Regions from separate parts of the Salinicola sp. MIT1003 genome, predicted to be linked through region 1. Evidence: predicted binding sites of a transcription regulator. Region 1 holds the regulator's gene; the other holds the start of a gene.

The links. Region 1 encodes LexA, which represses DNA repair genes until DNA is damaged. Its sites were predicted from a motif close to TACTGTNTANNTANACAGTA; they were not measured.
Region 2: BC443_RS12615 (PA0069 family radical SAM protein) is a predicted target of LexA. The motif match lies at 6,098-6,117, and genes of this name have one in related genera.

The regions. Positions count from the first base shown of each region.
Region 1 covers NZ_MCAP01000004.1:25,484-34,317, forward strand. Annotated here, with positions in the region: gene BC443_RS01915 (H-NS family nucleoid-associated regulatory protein) at 2-292, shown strand; gene BC443_RS01920 (ribonuclease J) at 712-2,400, opposite strand; gene purU (formyltetrahydrofolate deformylase) at 2,674-3,522, shown strand; gene dinB (DNA polymerase IV) at 3,540-4,613, opposite strand; gene lexA (transcriptional repressor LexA) at 4,633-5,286, opposite strand; gene BC443_RS01940 (TetR/AcrR family transcriptional regulator) at 5,524-6,192, shown strand; gene nagZ (beta-N-acetylhexosaminidase) at 6,280-7,296, shown strand; gene BC443_RS01950 (hypoxanthine-guanine phosphoribosyltransferase) at 7,372-7,944, shown strand; gene BC443_RS01955 (pyruvate, water dikinase regulatory protein) at 8,033-8,834, opposite strand, start outside.
Region 2 covers NZ_MCAP01000033.1:141,364-150,197, reverse strand. Annotated here, with positions in the region: gene BC443_RS12640 (SDR family oxidoreductase) at 1-707, shown strand, start outside; gene BC443_RS12635 (glycerophosphodiester phosphodiesterase family protein) at 941-1,753, shown strand; gene BC443_RS12630 (MotA/TolQ/ExbB proton channel family protein) at 1,894-2,712, shown strand; gene BC443_RS19110 (OmpA family protein) at 2,709-3,566, shown strand; cobalamin riboswitch at 3,658-3,942, shown strand; gene BC443_RS12620 (TonB-dependent receptor) at 4,128-5,981, shown strand; gene BC443_RS12615 (PA0069 family radical SAM protein) at 6,134-7,207, shown strand; gene BC443_RS12610 (universal stress protein) at 7,361-7,825, shown strand; gene BC443_RS12605 (HAD-IC family P-type ATPase) at 7,960-8,834, opposite strand, start outside.

The sequences.
Region 1 (8,834 bases):
GATGTCCACCGAATCACTGGAACGCATTGCTCGTAATAAGAATGTTGCTCGAGCTGCAGCGCGTCAGCTGAGCATGGAGCAATTGCACAAGCTTTCCGAAGTCATCGGGGAAGTGATCGAGCAGAAGCAGCAGGAAGATCAGGAACGCCTGAAAGAAGAAGCCGACAAGCAGCAGAAACTGGCCGAGATTCGCGAGGCGATGAACAATGCCGGATTATCGATGGATGATCTGGTCGGCGAGCAGCCGCGCAAGCGTCGGGGCCGCCCGCCCAAGAATGGCAGCAAGGGCTGATCCGCGCGTAATGTCACGTCGCATGGGTTTGCCTGAATAGTGTATTGCCTGAATGGTGTAACGCCTGGATTGGTATATCGCCTGGATTGGTATATCGCCTGGATTGGTATATCGCCTGGATTGGTATATCGCCTGGATTGGTATATTGCCAGGATGGCCACACGCGACATGGCTGCCGGCTAAGTGAACGCATCGAGCCGCCATGTATTCGCCTTATAGAAAACGCGTCTGCTATAAAGCAGACGCGTTTTTATTGGGGCCCACCTGATGCACATCTGCATGGCATCAACCAGATTGTTTTCGTTTTCTGAGGCGTCTGATCTCGCTATTTCGAAACGCGCTCGTGTTCTCGCGGAGATGTCGCACGGATATGTAGAGTTCGGCTCATGTCCGTTTTCATGATTATGGCGTCTACCGCGTTAGCGTGAGGAGGCCGTGCGAACTTCATGCTCCGGCTGGGGGTCGGCCGGCATCAGTTGAAGATGAATTTCCGGCAAGGCGGGGAGACGCTCGTGTAGCCAGTCGCGCAGCGGGCCGAAGAGTTGCTGTCGAAGTTGCAGTAGCGTATCCGCTCTGATCGCGTCTATTCGTTCATCCAGCCAGTCTGCCAGGGCATCCTCGTCCAGAGGCAGTGATATCTCGCTATCCCACATCAGCCGGCCGATTCGGGTCCAGCCCGTTGCGGTCGGCAGTACATTCAGCGCAATCGACAGCGAATGCGCATGCTGACGAGCGGAAACCGGATGCGTGCGCTCACCGGGACGGGCGCGCGAGACAATCAGTTGCGGTCGTAGGTGGTGCTGAGCTCTGGGTAACAACGCTTCCGCTTCCAGGGCAAGAACGGCGCCGTTCTTGACCAATTGGGGGACATCGATGCCGAGCTCGGACGCCAGTTCGCGATGAGCTTCCTGGTGCGAGGCTTCCCCATGTACCGGCAGCAGCAGTTTTGGCTGTATCCAGCGGTAGAGTTGACGCAACTCTTCTCGCGCCGGATGCCCCGAGGCATGAAGGGCGGGGTCGGTATGTTCGTCATGCACGTTGACGCCGAGCCGCTTGAAGCCGGCCTTGAGCCGTTCGATGGGGCGCTCGTTGCCGGGGATGGCCCGGGCCGAGAATATGACGTCGTCGTCCGGTTGCAGGTCCAGGGCAGAGTGTCTCCCCTGAGCCATGCGTGACAATGCCGAACGGGGTTCCCCCTGGCTGCCGGTGGCGATAATCAGGACTTCCTCTGGGTGGAGATAGCCGAGATCGTGAGCCGGCACTCGGGGCGGGAAGTCATCCAGGTATCCGAGTTGCAGGGCAATCGACACCATGCGCTCCATCGAACGGCCCAGCAGTGCCGCTCGGCGTCCGCTGCGTTCTGCAATATCGCCCAGCGCCTTGATCCGGGCGATATTGCTGGCGAAGCAGCTGACGACGACACGACCCCGGCAGTTCCGGATCACTGCCTCCAGCGCACTGGCGGCTTCCGCTTCACTGCGCGAGTGGCCTTCCACATCGGCGTTGGTGGAATCCGCCACCACGAGATCCACCGGGGCCAGCGCCTGGAATTGGGCCGCGGATAACGGTGGGCCGATGAGCGGGCGCTCGTCCCGTTTCCAGTCGCCGGTATGCAGAATGCGATGGCGAGGCGTGATGATCGAAAGGGCGCAGCTTTCCGGTATCGAATGCGTCACCGGTAAAAAGGTGACTTCGAAAGGGCCGGTCGTCACGCTGGCACCGGGCTGGACGGGCTTGAGCGCGTCGGTCTTCAACCCCTGTTCGATGAACTTGGCTCGCAGCAGCTCGATGGCCAGCGGGGTGGCGTAGACGGGGCAGTTCCAGCGTGGCCAGATCCAGGCAAGGGCGCCAAGGTGATCCTCATGGCCGTGGGTGATGTAGACGGCAGAAGGCACCATCGCGTGGGCTGCCAGATGCTCGACATCGGGAATCTGGAGGGGTTGATCCGGCAGATCCTGACGAATCATCATGCCGCAGTCGACGGCTATCCAGTCGTTTTCGTAACCATAGAGCGACAGATTCATGCCGATCTCACCGCAGCCTCCCAAGGGATGGAACAGCAGCGGTGGGTAAGTGCGGGGGCGGATCTGTGCGCGCGGACGGAACATCGTCATCCTTAAAGGGTGAAATCTGGCTTCACTATAAGTCATGCCTCTCGACCCGCTCAAACCCATCGCGGCGCTGGCTGGCGCTCGGCATTGGGGTACAATGCCGCTCTCATTGACGTGGCAGGCCATGTCGGGGCGCTGAACGGGGTTTCAGGGTGTTTCCGAACCAGGGCGTGTTTTCGAGTCAACGCGTATTTTCGAATCAAGGCTTGTTTTCGAGCCAACGCATATTTTCGATTCAAAGCGTATTTGCAAAGAGTATTTCCGAGAGCCATGCCGCACAATTACCGTTTGATCGTTTCCTGCCCCGATCGCGTGGGTATCGTTTCGCGTGTGTCGGGTTTCATCGCTGCCCAGAACGGCTCGATCATCGAAGCCAATCAGCACTCCGATCTGGATACGGGGCGCTTTTTCATGCGTTACGATATCCAGTCCAACGCCTTGAGTGCCGACGCTTTCCGGGCTTCATTCGCGCCCATTGCCGGTGAGTTCGAGATGGACTGGCGACTGAGCGATTCCGCCCATCGCCCGCGAGTGGTGATCATGGTGTCGCGGGAATCCCACTGTCTGGTCGATCTGCTCTACCGCTGGTCGGCCGGGGAGCTCGACTGTGATATTCCTTGTGTGATCTCCAATCACGAGGACCTGCGGCCTTTGGTGGCGTGGCACGGCATCCCGTTCCATCATGTGCCGGTCGACCCTCGGGACAAGGCTCCCGCCTTCGCCCGTACCGAACGCCTGATCGAGGAGGCCGAAGCGGACAGTGTGGTCCTTGCCCGCTACATGCAGATCCTGCCGCCGGATATCTGCCAGCGCTATGCCGGCCGCGTGATCAATATCCATCACAGCTTTCTGCCGTCTTTCGCCGGCGCCAAGCCCTACCATCAGGCGTTCGAACGTGGCGTCAAGCTGATCGGCGCGACCTGCCACTATGTCACCGAAGAACTCGATGCAGGGCCGATCATCGAACAGGACATCCAGCGCGTATCGCACTGCCATACGCCGCAGGACCTGGTGCGTCTGGGTCGTGACGTGGAAAAATCGGTGCTCTCTAGGGGATTGCGCTGGCACCTGCAGGATCGAGTACTCATCCACGGCAACAAGACCGTGGTGTTCTCGTGATGCCTATTGCTTGAGGCTCAAGGCGACACCGAGCCGGGATCGGTGTCGTCGAACAGCCCGAGCTGGCGCTGGTCCGGTTCCGGCATCAGGCGTACCCCCACGCCCAGCAACCGAACCGGCCGCTCTCCCCGACGCCAGGCGCTCTTCAGCAGTTCATGGAACCGTGCGTGGACGATACCGCGAGCGCCTGTCTCCTGCGTCGTGCTGGCAAAGTCATTGAAACGTACCTTGACGAACTGCTTGGCAATGGCCGGGTCGCCGTGCCGTGCCAGGCGGTCGTGGAGCTTCTCGATCAGAGGCTCCAGCGCCAGGTGGCAATCGGCGAGACCGGGAAGATCGTGGTCGTAGGTGGTTTCGACGCTGACTGATTTGCGTTCGCGGGAGACGTTGACCGGCCGCTCGTCGATACCGTGAGCCAGCTCGTACAGTCTCCGGCCGAACTTGCCGAACTGATCCAGTAGCCGGTCCAGTGGCTGGGTTCGCAGGTCGTGGCAACTGGCGATTCCCATGGCATCGAGTTTGGCGGCCATCGCCGGACCGACACCGTGAAGCTTCTTGACGGGGAGGTCGGTGATGAAAGACTCCGTTTCCTCCGGCGGGATCACGAACAGGCCGTCGGGCTTGTCCCAGTCGCTGGCGATCTTGGCCAGAAACTTGTTGGGTGCGGCGCCGACCGAGACGACGATTCCCGTTCGCGCGAGCGCCTCTTGCTTGAGCCAGCGGGCCATCCAGGTAGCGCTGCCCTGGAACTGGGTGACCGCCGTGACGTCGAGATAGGCCTCGTCGAGGGAGAGCGGCTCGACCAGCGGCGTCAGCTCGTGAAAGATGGCCTGAATCTGTCGCGAGACTTCGCGATACTTGTTGAAGTCTGGCGACAGCACTTTCAATTGCGGGCAGAGACGCACCGCTCTCGCCGTGGGCATCGCGGAGTGTATGCCGTACTTTCTGGCCGGGTAGTTGCAGGTAGCGACGACGCCGCGTCGATCGGCGCTACCGCCGATCGCCAGGGGAATATCTTTCAGGGCAGGATTGTCACGCATTTCCACGGCAGCATAGAAGCAGTCGCAGTCGGCATGCAGAATCTTGCGCATGGAACCGGAGGCGGGCGCCTCAATGCAGGCCGGAGCCGTTGCCGCCGCGGATGACGCCGACCCCCAGCCCCTCGATCTCCAGATGCTGGTGTTCGAGATCGACCACGATCGGCGCGAAGTCGGCATTCTCGGCGCTCAACGTGACGTGACTGCCCTCGCGCTGGAAGCGCTTAACGGTGACCTCGTCGTCTATCCGGGCGACGACGATCTGGCCGTTGCGTATCTGCTGGGTGCGGTGCACGGCGAGCAGGTCGCCGTCGAAGATGCCGGCATCCTTCATCGAGAGGCCGCGCACGCGAAGAAAGTAGTCGGCACTGGGTGAAAAGTAGTCGGCCGGCAATGGGCAGTAGCGATCGATATGCTCGGTGGCGAGAATCGGGCTACCGGCGGCCACGCTGCCGATGATCGGCAAGCCGGGAGACTGGGGCTGGGACTCCGCGGGCTCGATTTCGTTGCCATTGGCCGGCAGCCGGATACCGCGGGAAGTCCCGGGGATCATGCGGATGACGCCTTTTCGATCCAGCGCCCGCAGGTGTTCCTCGGCAGCGTTGGGAGAGCGAAAGCCCAGGGCCCGAGCGATTTCGGCCCGCGTCGGGGGGTAGCCGAATTCGCTCATTGTCTTGACGATGAAGTCATAGACGTTTTGCTGCCGTGCGGTGAGCGGTCTCGCCATTGGTTTCTCCCGGGCCTGTGTCATCGTTATGGTCATCGATCAGGCGTGTTCATGTATACAGCCTGGAATTGTATCCAGTCATTGCCGGCGTGGGAAGTCCTTCGCGGCTCGCGTTGGCAGCCGCGTGGCCCTGGCCCGATCAAATGCTGGATTGTGCCGTCCGTTGCGGAATGATTAGAATCATAATCGTTCTAAGTCGCTGTTCTCTGGTTGCCGTTTTCTGGCGCGAGGTATGACATGGCCCAACCCGATACCGTCACGCGTATTCTCGATACGGCGGAGGTCCTTTTTGCCGAGAAGGGTTTCGCTGAAACCTCGCTGCGCAACATCACCACGCGGGCCAAGGTCAATCTGGCTGCGGTGAATTACCATTTCGGATCCAAGAAGTCGCTTATTCAGGCGGTGTTTGCCCGTTATCTCGATCCGTTCTCGGAACGTTTGAATGCGGCGCTCGATGACCTGGAAGCCCGCTATCAGGGCAAGCAGGTGCCGCTGGAAGTCCTGCTGGAACAGCTCGCCACCACGGTTCTGGAAGTCCCCGCCGAGCGCAACAGCCTCAAGGTATTCATGAAGCTGCTGGGCCTGGCTTATGCGCAGGCCCAGGGCCATCTGCGGCGCTATATCCAGGAACACTATGGCGACACGTTTCGCCGCTTCGTGGGGTGCCTGCGTCTGGCAACGCCGGATCTTCCCGACGCCGAGCGATTCTGGCGTCTACATTTCATGCTGGGCACCGTGGTCTTTACCTTGTCCGGCCTGGATGCCTTGCGGGATATCGCCGACAGCGAATACCAGGAGCACATGTCGATACGGGAGCTGATCCGGCATCTCCGTCCCGTGGTGGTCGCCGGCATGCAGGCGCCGCTACCCGAGTCGTTGGAGAAACTCGGCTCGGCCGCCGAGTAGACCAATGGGCCCCGGTAGCGGGCTGCCTCTGTCATGCATCCCCCGTGTCGTCTAGAATCGGGCGCTCAATGGTCTCAGGTGTTTGCTATGACTCAACCTCTCGGTCCGGTCATGCTGGATGTCGAAGGCACTCGGCTACGTGATGAAGAGCGGCAGTTGATCTCTCGTGCAGAGGTTGGCGGCGTACTGTTGTTTGCTCGAAATACACCGGACGTTGCCACTACCCAACGGCTGATCGGCCAGATCCGCAAATGTCGTCCCGATATCCTGGTCGCCATCGATCAGGAAGGTGGTCGGGTGCAGCGATTGAAGGAAGGAGTGACACAAATTCCGTCCATGGCCACGCTGGGGCGGCAATTCGCCGAGTCTCCCGAAGCGGCGCTGACGCTGACGCAGGACACTGGCTGGCTGCTGGGCATGGAGATGGCGGCCTGCGGCTTCGATGTGACCTTTGCCCCGGTTCTGGATCTCGACGACGACCAGTCGCCGGCCATCGGTTCGCGGAGTTTTTCGCCGGATCCCGAGGTGGTGACAGCCTTGGCTGGCGCGTTCATCGAAGGGCTCCACGAGGCGGGAATGGTGGCGATCGGCAAGCATTTTCCCGGCCATGGCGGAGTGCGCCAGGATTCCCACTTCGATGTCGCGGAAGACCCACGCTCGCTGGCGGAGCTGCGCGAGCACGATCTGATTCCTTTCGCCCGGCTGGCCGGCAAGCTGGATGGCATCATGCCGGCGCATGTCATCTATTCGGCCTTCGATGATCGGCCGGCCGGATTCTCGCCCAGTTGGCTCGGCATGCTGAGGGAGGAGCTGGGTTTCAAGGGCACCATCTTTTCGGATGACCTGACCATGGCCGCGGCGCACGCCGCCGGATCGCCCCGCGAGCGGGCCGAGGCTGCCTGGAGCGCCGGCTGCGACATGGCCGTGATCTGCAACGCGCCCGATGCGGCGCGCGAAGTCGTTGCTGCCTGCGAAGGCCGACAGGCCCAGCGTATCGCCAAGCTTCGCTATGCACGCGCGCGTCCCAGCCTCGAATCGCTGGCCGCCATCTCCCGGTGGCGGCGCACCCACGTACGTCTGGAAGCGCTCAGCGAATCCGAATGACGTGCACCGTTTTTCGTTCTTCGGCGGCAGTATCCGATGGTCTGCCGCCGCTCATTGCATGGTGAATCATAAACGATGACTCAATCCCCACCGATCGATGCCCTGAGCTCGATGCAGGAAGTCATGGACAGTGCGGACTGTCTGATCGATCAGGCACAGGTCGAGCGAGCGCTGGACCGCATGGCGGCCGATATCACGCGCGAACTGGGAGACAAGCTGCCGGTTTTCTACTGCGTCATGAACGGCGGTCTGATCACCACCGGGCATTTGCTGACGCGGCTCGGGTTTCCCTTGGAAGTCGATTACCTCCACGCCACGCGCTATCGCGGCGGGATGCGAGGCGGCGAGCTGTTCTGGCGGGTGTCGCCGGAAGTGCCCATGGCCGGTCGTCACGTGGTGATCGTCGATGACATCCTCGACGAGGGCGCGACACTGGCGGCGATCCTGGATTACTGTCGGCAAGCCGGCGCGGCGAGCATTTCGACAGCGGTGCTGGTCGACAAGCGTCACGATCGCAAGGCATCCCCCGATCTCAAGGCCGACTATTGCGGGCTGGAAGTCGTCGACCGCTATGTCTTCGGCTTCGGCATGGACTACAAGGGGTACTGGCGTAACGCGCCGGGAATCTTCGCGCCCAAGGGGATGTGACGGCACGCCCGACCCGTTGGCGAATCGCCAGCCCGGCGTGCTCGGGGGCTGCCATTTCCCAATCTTCTCCTGCTCCGATTCGGCCCGCTCAGCGCGGGCTGAATCGTCTCTGCAGTCCGGTCTCGTTCATCATCCGCGTCGAGATCTCCTCGATCGAAAAGCGGGTGGTATCGATGTAGGGAATGTTGTGACGCCGGTAGAGCGCTTCGGCCTGGCCGATCTCCTGCATGCATTGGTCCATCGAGCAGTAACGGCTGTCGGGCCGACGTTCGGTACGAATGGCCGATAGCCGACGAGCATCGATGGTCAGCCCGAACAGCTTATGGCGATGCTTGGCCAGCGATGGCGGCAGGTTGAGGATGCCGTTGTCGTCCAGGTCGTCTTCCGTCAATGGATAGTTGGCTGCACGGATGCCGAACTGCAGTGCCAGATAGAGCGAGGTCGGCGTCTTGCCGCATCGGGAGACGCCGATCAGGATTACGTCCGCCTCCTGGTACTGGTGCGTGCGCGCGCCGTCGTCGTTGTCCAGCGCGAAATTCACCGCCTCGATCCGATGCATGTAGACATCGTCGCGGCCGATCGCATGCGTACGGCCAACGGTATAGGTCGAATGAGTCTCCAGTTCTTCTTCCAGCGGAGCGAGAAAGGTGGAGAAGATATCGACCTTGAATGCCGATGCCTGGGAGACGATGTCACGAATCGCCTGGTCGACGATGGTATCGATGACGATGGGGCGCATGCCGTCGCGTTCGCCGGTCGCTTCGATGATGCTGACCAGCGAACGTGCCTTGTCGAGGGTGTCGATGTAGGGCTTGGTGACCTGGATGAAATCCGTATTCTCGAATTGCGAGAGCAGGCTGCGACCGAGCGTTTCCGCGGTAATGCCGGTA
Region 2 (8,834 bases), on a different contig from region 1:
AGATGAGCGCCGAGGAGTTCAAGCGCGTGACCGAAGTCACCTATCTGGGCAACGTCAACGGCACGCGCGCAGCGCTCAAGCGCATGCGCCCACGTGACCGGGGCACCATCGTTCAGGTCGGCTCGGCGCTCGCCTATCGGCCGATCCCGCTGCAGACTGCCTATTGCGGCGCCAAGCATGCGATCAAGGGCTATACCGAAGGGCTGCGCTGCGAACTGCTCAGCGAAGGCAGCCATGTGCATATGACGATCGTCGAAATGCCGGGACTGAACACGCCGCAGTTCAACTGGTGCAAGAGCCATCTGCCCAGGCGCGCCCGTCCGGTTGCGCCGATCTATCAGCCAGAAGTCGGTGCCCGTGCCATCTATTGGGCTGCGCATCACCGGCGCCGTCAGCTGTATGTAGGCATTTCGTCGCTATTGACGATCTGGGGCAACAAGTTGTGTCCCGCCCTGATGGACCGTTATCTGGCGCACAGTGCGGTCGATGGCCAGCAGACGTCCGAGTCAGAGACGCCCGATCGCGCCGACAACCTGTGGCACCCGGCCAAGGGAGACCACGGCGCTCGCGGGCGATTCAATCACCAGGCACATGCCAACAGCCTTCAACTGCAAATGACGGCCCATCGTCGCGAGATAGGCCTCGCCGCGGGTGCCGCCGTACTTCTCGGTATCGCTATCGGCACAGCAAGACGGCGGCGGCATTAGGCTTGGTACGAAAACTGCCCGGAACCTGGGAACCTGGAAGCCTGGGAATCCGGGTGCCACACAACGGATATCCACGTTCGCCATACGGCATGACGGGTGATTTGCCTTGACTGCGCGCGCGCGGTGGTCGAAGGTCTGAGCCTGGCGATGACGCCAACGCACAGCCGCCTGAATCTGTGCCATTTCGACAGTGATGAACGCCCGCCCCAGCGTTCGACGGAGATCCTGACCGCATGACCCAGCCGCGCCCCGCCGATAGCGCCGATCACACCGACACCGACACGCCCCGCTACATCGCCCATCGCGGCCTTTCCGCGCGTGCCCCCGAAAACACCCTGGCAGCGGTTCAGGCCGCCCATGATGCCGGTTGCCAATGGGTCGAACTCGACGTTCAACTGCTCGGCGATGGAACACCGGTCATCTGGCACGACGCCGGTCTCAAGCGCTGCTCCGACGGTCGCGGCAAGCTGTTCAAGCTCGATGCCGAAAGCGCCGCCAAACTGGACGCCGGCAGCTGGTTCGGCGCCCAGTATCGCGGCGAGCCGATCGCCACGCTTGAGGCGATGCTCGAGCTGATCAAGCGACTCGGCATGGGGCTCAACCTGGAACTGAAGGTGTGCCGCGGCCGCAACGCCATCGAACTCGTCCAGGCCGCCCTGCCGCCGACGCTGGAAGCGTTGCCCGCCGACAAGCTGATCGTCTCCTCGTTCGATCGTCATGCGCTGACCGCCGCACGGGCGCTGGAATCCGACCCCGACCGCCTGCGCCTCGGCGTGCTGGACGACAAGGCACCCAAGCGCTGGTGGCTGGAAACCGAACGTCTCTCCGCCTACAGTCTCCACCTCGACTGGCGCAAGCTGAAGATCAAGCGGGCGCAGGAGATCGCCGACGAAGAGATCAAGCTGTTCTGCTACACCGCCAACGACCCGGTCACCTTCGAAAAGCTCTGGGACTGGGGTGTCGACGGCGTGATCAGCGACGATCCGACGCGTTTCGTCACCCACGCCAGGGAGGCGGCAGCACGCCGGTCGGACGAAGACGCCTGAGATTGGTCGCGTCGATCACCGCTCGCCGATGCATCCCGTCGACAATAAGCGCCTGATACACGCGCCAATTAGCGCCTTTGACGGTGGAGCCCCGGGCTTAAGATGGGCACCATGCCCGTTCACCAGGTTGCGAGCCGTTCATGAATCCTTCCACGCTCATCGGCATCATCGCCAGTGCTCTGCTGCTGGCGACCGTCGTGCTGTTCACTGCCCAGGCCCCGAGTAGCTTCTTCAACCTGCCGGGGTTGGCGATCGTGCTCACCGGCACGCTGGCGGCCAGTTTCATCAGCTACCCCCTTCAGGAGATGCAGCGGCTGTGCCGCCAGGTCGCCGTGGTGTTCCGGCGCGAACCCCAGGCCAGCGAACTGGAAAACGATCTGGATCAGTTGATCGACATGTCCCGCCACTGGAGCCGCGGCAACATCCGCGCCATCGAAGGCGCGCTGGAGAGCACCACCAACCCCTTCCTGCGCACCGGCATGCAGATGGTGATTGCCAATACCCGCGAGGAAGAGATTCGCGAAATGCTTCGCTGGCGCATGGTGCGAGTCAAGGCCAAGGAGCGAGCCGAAGCGCAGATCCTGCGAACCATGGCCGTCTACGCGCCGGCCTTTGGCATGCTCGGTACCCTGGTCGGGCTGATCAACATGCTCGAGGTGATCCAGGCCGGTGACCTGGCGGTAATCGGGCCGCGTCTGGCGGTGGCGTTGATGTCCACCTTCTACGGCATCCTGCTCGCCAACCTGGTGTTCAAGCCGATCGCGGTCAAGCTCGAACGCCGCACCGAGGCCCGGCTGATGGCCATGACGCTGATCCTGGAAGGCGTCGTCATGGTCAGCAAGCGCCGCCTGCCGTCGTTCATCGAAGAGGCCCTGAACACCTACCGCGCCGAGCACCGCGACGAGATGCGCGATGCCCGCCGACCGCAGAGCGCCGACGCGTCGGTCGAGTCCGCATGAGCCAGGCCGCGATCTCCCCCGGCGGCCCCTTTGCCGACCTGCTGTTCGACGATGATCCCCTGGTCGACAGCGGGCGGAGCAGCGAGAGCGATTCGTGGCTGATGAGCTACCTCGACATGCTCATGCTGCTGATCACGTTCTTCGTGCTGATGCTGGCGCTCTACGGCGGCCAGCTCATCGACCGGGACGCGGCCGGGGCGCCGCCCGTCACGGCGCTGCCGCTGCACATCCCGGCGTTGAAGCCGCCGCCAAGACTGCCGCTGGCCGACATCGGTGAATTCTATCAGCCGCCGCGTCAGCTCAAGCCGGCGCCACTGGCGAGCGATACCGGCTTCTACTCGCCCGCACCGAAGCCGGCGCCTGCCGAGATCTTCGCCATGCCACCGCTGGCGTTCAGCGTGCCGCTGTTCGACCTGCCCGATCCCGAACCAGCGCCCGTATTGCCGCAGATCGACGGTGTCGAGGTCACCGCGATTCCCCACGGCTTCAACCTGCGCATTCAGGATCACCTGCTGTTCGACAGCAGCGCCGTCGGGCTCAGCGATAGCGGCAGGCAACTGGTCGAAAAGCTGATCCCGATGCTGCAGGAGTTCAAGGGCACCATCTCCGTCGAAGGCCATACCGACAGCGTACCGATCTCGACCTCCCGCTTCCCCTCCAACTGGGAACTGTCGGCGGCGCGCGCCTCGGCGGTGGTGCGCGTGTTGCGCCAGGCCGGCCTCGATGGCGAGCGGCTGCGAGCGATCGGCTATGCCTCGACGCACCCGCTGGCCAGCAACCACACCCCGGCCGGCCGCGCCAGCAACCGCCGCGTGGAGCTGGTACTGCAGGAGCCCAGCTCGCCGACACCGTGACGGCTCGCGCCGTCGCGGGGTTGCCGCTGCCCGATCCATCACGAAGGCCCCAGCGCCGATTGCCTGATCCGGAATTCACTTGTCGCGTGGAAGCTGCGACAATCCGGCGCGTCGAGAGACGTGTGCTCGGGAAGCGGGTGAGAACCCCGCACTGCCCCCGCAACGGTAATTGCGTTAGAAAACATAGCGTTTTCTTCGACACCACCGGATGCGCCGTCAGGCCATCCAGCCACTGTGATCGCATGGACTGCCCTTCGAGGGAACTTCAAGGGAACGTCCATCGACATGGGAAGGCGTGCGTGTCGGATGACCCAGGGTCTATCGCCCGGGTCATCGCGCGAGAGTCCGGAGACCGGCGCGTTTCTCTTCACTGGTTGATGCGGAGGGCTCATCCAGTGGCGGCTCCCCCTGCCCGGATTCCATGGCGTCCGAGGCGGGCATCGTCACGTCCGTCCTCCCATTGCGTATTCGTTCGGTACTCGTTTCGAGTACTCCGTGTCATCGCGTCCGGCCCCAGCGCCGGTGAATCGCGGGGCACAACGCAGTTGGGGATCACATTACATGCGTTACAAGAAGAATACCGTCGCCTCGGGCGTCGCGCTCGCCATGGCCATGGCCACGCTGTCGGCCCAGGCCCAGCAACACGTCGAAGACCGGCAGCAGCTCGGCGACGTCCAGGTCACCGCCAATCGCCTGCCGCAATCACAGGCCGACGTTCTGGCCAGCACCACCATCATCGATCGCGACGAGATCGAACGCAGCCAGGCCAATAGCGTGGTCGAGCTGCTGCAAAACCGTGCCGGTATCGAAGTCGTGCAGACCGGAACGCCAGGCGGTCTGACTACCCTGTTCATGCGCGGTAGCGAGTCCGATCACACCCTGGTGCTCGTGGACGGTGTTCGCGTGACATCGGCAACGAGTGGCGGCGCCAGCCTGGAGTTCCTGCCGGTCGACGCCATCGAGCGCATCGAGGTCGTGCGCGGCCCGCGCGCCGCGACCTACGGCTCGGATGCCATCGGCGGCGTCATCCAGATATTCACTCGCAACGGCGGTGCGGGCACTCACGGCTCCCTCGACCTCAGGGCCGGGGAACACGGCACGTCCAGGCAGAGCGCGCACGTCTCCGCCGGGGACACCGACACGCGACTCAACGCGACAGTCTTCCATCGCGACAGCGACGGCTTCAATGCCACTTCCTCCGACACCAGCGGCGAGCGCGACGGGTTCCGCCGCGCGGGCGGACAGTTGGGACTGGCCCACAGATTCAGCGACCGTGTCGACCTCAACCTGAGCGCCATGCGCGAAGACTTCGACGCCGACTACGACAACTGCTCCTACCCGGCCTCTGCCGACTGCCGGACCGAAGGCTATCTCCAGACCTTCGGGGCACAGCTCGATGTCGCGCTCGAGTCCGACTGGGACATGATCGTCACCGGCGGCCACTTCGATGAACAGCGCGACGAGCACTACGACGGCGTCCGCAACAGTCGTATCGAGTCGCATCGCAACGAGCTCGGCCTCCAGCACCGCTTCACGCGCAGCAACGGCGTGGATTCCCTCGGCGTCGACTATCGAGAGGAAAGCATCGACTATGACGACTATGCCGCTGGCTCGAGCTATCAGAAAGACAGCCGGGAAAACTACGGCATCTACGGCTCGATGCAGCGTCGCTACGGAGACCACGAGCTCACGGGATCGCTACGCTACGATGACGATTCCCGCTTCGGCGACAAGACCACCGGCAACGCCGGCTACGCCTACCACCTGACGGCGGCGCAGCGCATCGGGCTGAGCTACGGCACCGCCTTCAAGGCGCCGAACCTGATCGATCTCTACGGCCCCTATGGCACCAATCCCGACCTGGACGCCGAGACGTCCAGGACCTGGGAAGCTTTCTGGGCGATGGACCAACAGGCCTGGAATGCCCGCGTGACGGCGTTCGAGAGCCGTATGGACGACCTTATCACTTACGACAACGCCACTTTCATTCCCTATAACGTCAACGAATCCAGGATCCGTGGCGTCGAGCTGAGTGGCGGCTGGGAGCGTGGCGGTCTCGATCTGCGCGCCAGTCTCACCTATCAGGACCCGGAGAACCGCGAGACCGGAGAGCGACTCCAGCGTCGCGCCCACGTCTTTGGTCGCCTGGATGCCGATTACGCCGTGGCGGACTGGTCCTTTGGCGGCACTCTGAGAGCTGCAGGCGACCGTCGTGACGTACAGTTCGATGCGCCCTACGGCCCTACCACTACCTCCGGCTACGGCGTCGTCGATCTGCGCACGGCCTGGCAAGTCACGCCGACCGTCGAGCTGTCGGCCAAGCTGGAGAACGCCTTCGACAAGGATTACCAACTGGTCGATGGCTACAACACCCAGGACCGTTACCTCGAAGGCGGCGTAAAACTCAGCTTCTAACCGCTTTCTCCTTCAGCGGCGCCGATACCACGGCGCCGCCTCTTCCCTCTTCCCTCTTCCCTCTTCCCTCTTCCCTCTTCCCTCTTAAACAGTTTCTCCCCGGCTGCGTGGAGTGATACTGTATATATAAACAGTCATCAGGAGTCGCTGCCATGTCGTCTCCCTCTCGACCCGGCCCGTTGAAAGGCCGCGGCGCGACCTACAACCCGGACAACCGTTTCCAGCCGACGCATAGCACCGTCGAGGACGACGGCTGGTGGCAGGAGGCGTTGCCGGAGCGCATCTCGACCCACGTGCAGTTCGAGGCGCCGCGCTCGGCGCTTTCCTGGAATCAGTCGCCGGACCTGGGCTTCGACCGCTCGCTCAACCCCTATCGCGGCTGCGAGCATGGCTGCATCTACTGCTATGCCCGCCCCAGCCACGCCTATTGGGATCTGTCGCCCGGCATCGATTTCGAGACGCGCCTGATCGCCAAGACCGGCATGGCGGATCGATTGCGCGAGGAGCTGTGCAAACCGGGTTATGTCTGCCGGCCGATCAATCTCTCCGGCAACACCGACTGCTACCAGCCGATCGAGGCGCAGCACGGCACGACGCGTTCGCTGCTGGAGCTGCTGCTGGCGTGCCGCCACCCGGTCACGCTGGTGACCAAGAGCGCGCTGATTCTGCGCGATCGGGAACTGCTCGCCGAGATGGCGCGCGAGCGGCTGGTCCGGGTGTTCGTCAGCCTGACGTCGCTCGACAACGAACTGAAACGCACCCTGGAGCCGCGCACTGCCTCTCCCGCGGCACGGCTCAAGGTCATTCGGGAGCTGCATGAAGCCGGGGTACCGGTGGGTGTGCTGGTGGCGCCGGTAATCCCCGCCATCAACGACAGCGAGATCGAGACGCTGCTGACTCGTGCCGCCGACGCCGGCGCCCGCACCGCCAGCTGGACGCTGTTGCGATTGCCCCGCGAGGTGGCGCCGCTGTTCGAAGCCTGGCTCGAGGAGCACTACCCGGAGCGCGCGGGCAAGGTGATGAGCCTGATCCGCCAATCCCGCGGGGGCCAAAGCAACGACAGCCGCTTCGGCCACCGCATGCACGGCGACGGCTTGTTCGTGGACATGATCGGCCAGCGTTTTCGCCGGGCGGCCTCTCGCCTGGGGCTGGAACGGCGCGCCGATCTGGGCCTGGACACCACGCGATTCCGTGCGCCTCATGCCCAGCAGGATCTGTTCGGTTGATGTCTCCTGTCTGGCCGACATGACCAGGAGGCATGCCGTCCACGGGCTATTCGATGCTTTCTTGATACAGGTCAAGCTGAACAGTGGTCGAGCGGATAACTTGGCTCAAGCAAGCCAAGTTCGTAACCCATCGCCCTCTGCGAGGTACGCGCCATGTTCAGCTCACTGCTGGTCCCGATCGATGGATCGGAAGACTCCCACGCCGCGCTCAAGATCGCCTGCCAACTGGCGGCTCCGGTTCAAGGCAAGATCCATGTATTGAACGTGCGCGATCCCTATCCTGATCTCCATCAGGGTGAAATGTTGACCGTCGCGGCCGCGATCAAGGCAGTTTCGGTAGAGCTCGCCGAAAAGGAGGGAGAAGCGATCATCGCGGAGGCGCTGAGAGAGATTACCTCCATGCCAGGCTACGAAAACGAGTTCGATACCTTGGTCAAGCAAGGCTCGCCAGCCGAGGTGATTATCGAAGAAGCCAAGCGACTCGAGGTGGATGCCATCATCATGGGTAGCCGAGGGCTCAGTGACATCAAAGGGTTGCTGGTCGGCAGCGTGTCGCACAAGGTCACCCATGTCGCCCACTGCATGGTCATCAGCATCCATCAGCGCCGTGCCGGGTAAAAAATCCATCTCCCCTTTCTGCTCTGCGACGTCGGGCGACAACAACGCCAATAGCCCGACGTTTTGCAGGCCGACACGAAATCCGCGTCCGCGGTATCCGGCGTTTGCCAGAAACAGCCGAAGGTCGGTTTCCATCAGCGTATTGCCTCTTGCTCGTCGGATGGTGGGGTATCGTCACGACGGCCCGTCTTGAATTTGCGCCGCAGTTGCCTTTCGGTCTCCACCGCCAGCAGCAGCAAAACGGCCACGGCCAGAATCGCCATCCCGTCGAGGAGCGGAATGGTGCGGGTTTCGAACACCGCCTGTACCGGAGGCAGCCAGTTCATGGCGCACTGCGCCGCCACGACGATACCGATGGCCACCCAGAGCGCCCGGGTACCGCGCAGGATCCGCAGGCTGAAGGCCGAGTCGTGAATACTGCGGATGAAGAACAGGTGACTGATTTCCATCGCGATCAGGGTATTCATCGCCATGGTGCGCGCCAGCGCGATGTCGTGGCCCCGCTCGATGGCCCAGGCGTAGATACCGAACGTGCCCAGCAGAAAGAGCGCCGTCACCAGCCCGATATGCCATAGCCAGGCCAGCCCCAGCAGCGGCGCATCGGACGAGCGTGGCGGACGCTGCATCGCACCCGTCTCGCCGGACTCGAAGGCCAGGGCAAGACCCAGCGTGACGGTCGTGATCAGGTTGACCCAGAGAATCTGCACCGGCGTGACCGGCAATACCATGCCAAACAGCAGCGCCGTCACGATGGTGGCGGCCTCGCCCGCATCGGTCGGCAAGGTCCAGGCGATCACCCGTACGATCTTGTCGTAGACGTTGCGGCCTTCACGCACCGCCGCCACGATGGAGGCAAAGTTGTCGTCGGCCAGCACGATATCGGCCGCCTCCCGCGCCGCTTCGCTGCCCTTGCGCCCCATGGCGATGCCGACATCGGCACGCTTGAGCGCCGGGGCATCGTTGACCCCGTCGCCGGTCATCGCCACGGTCATGCCTCGCGCCTGCAGTG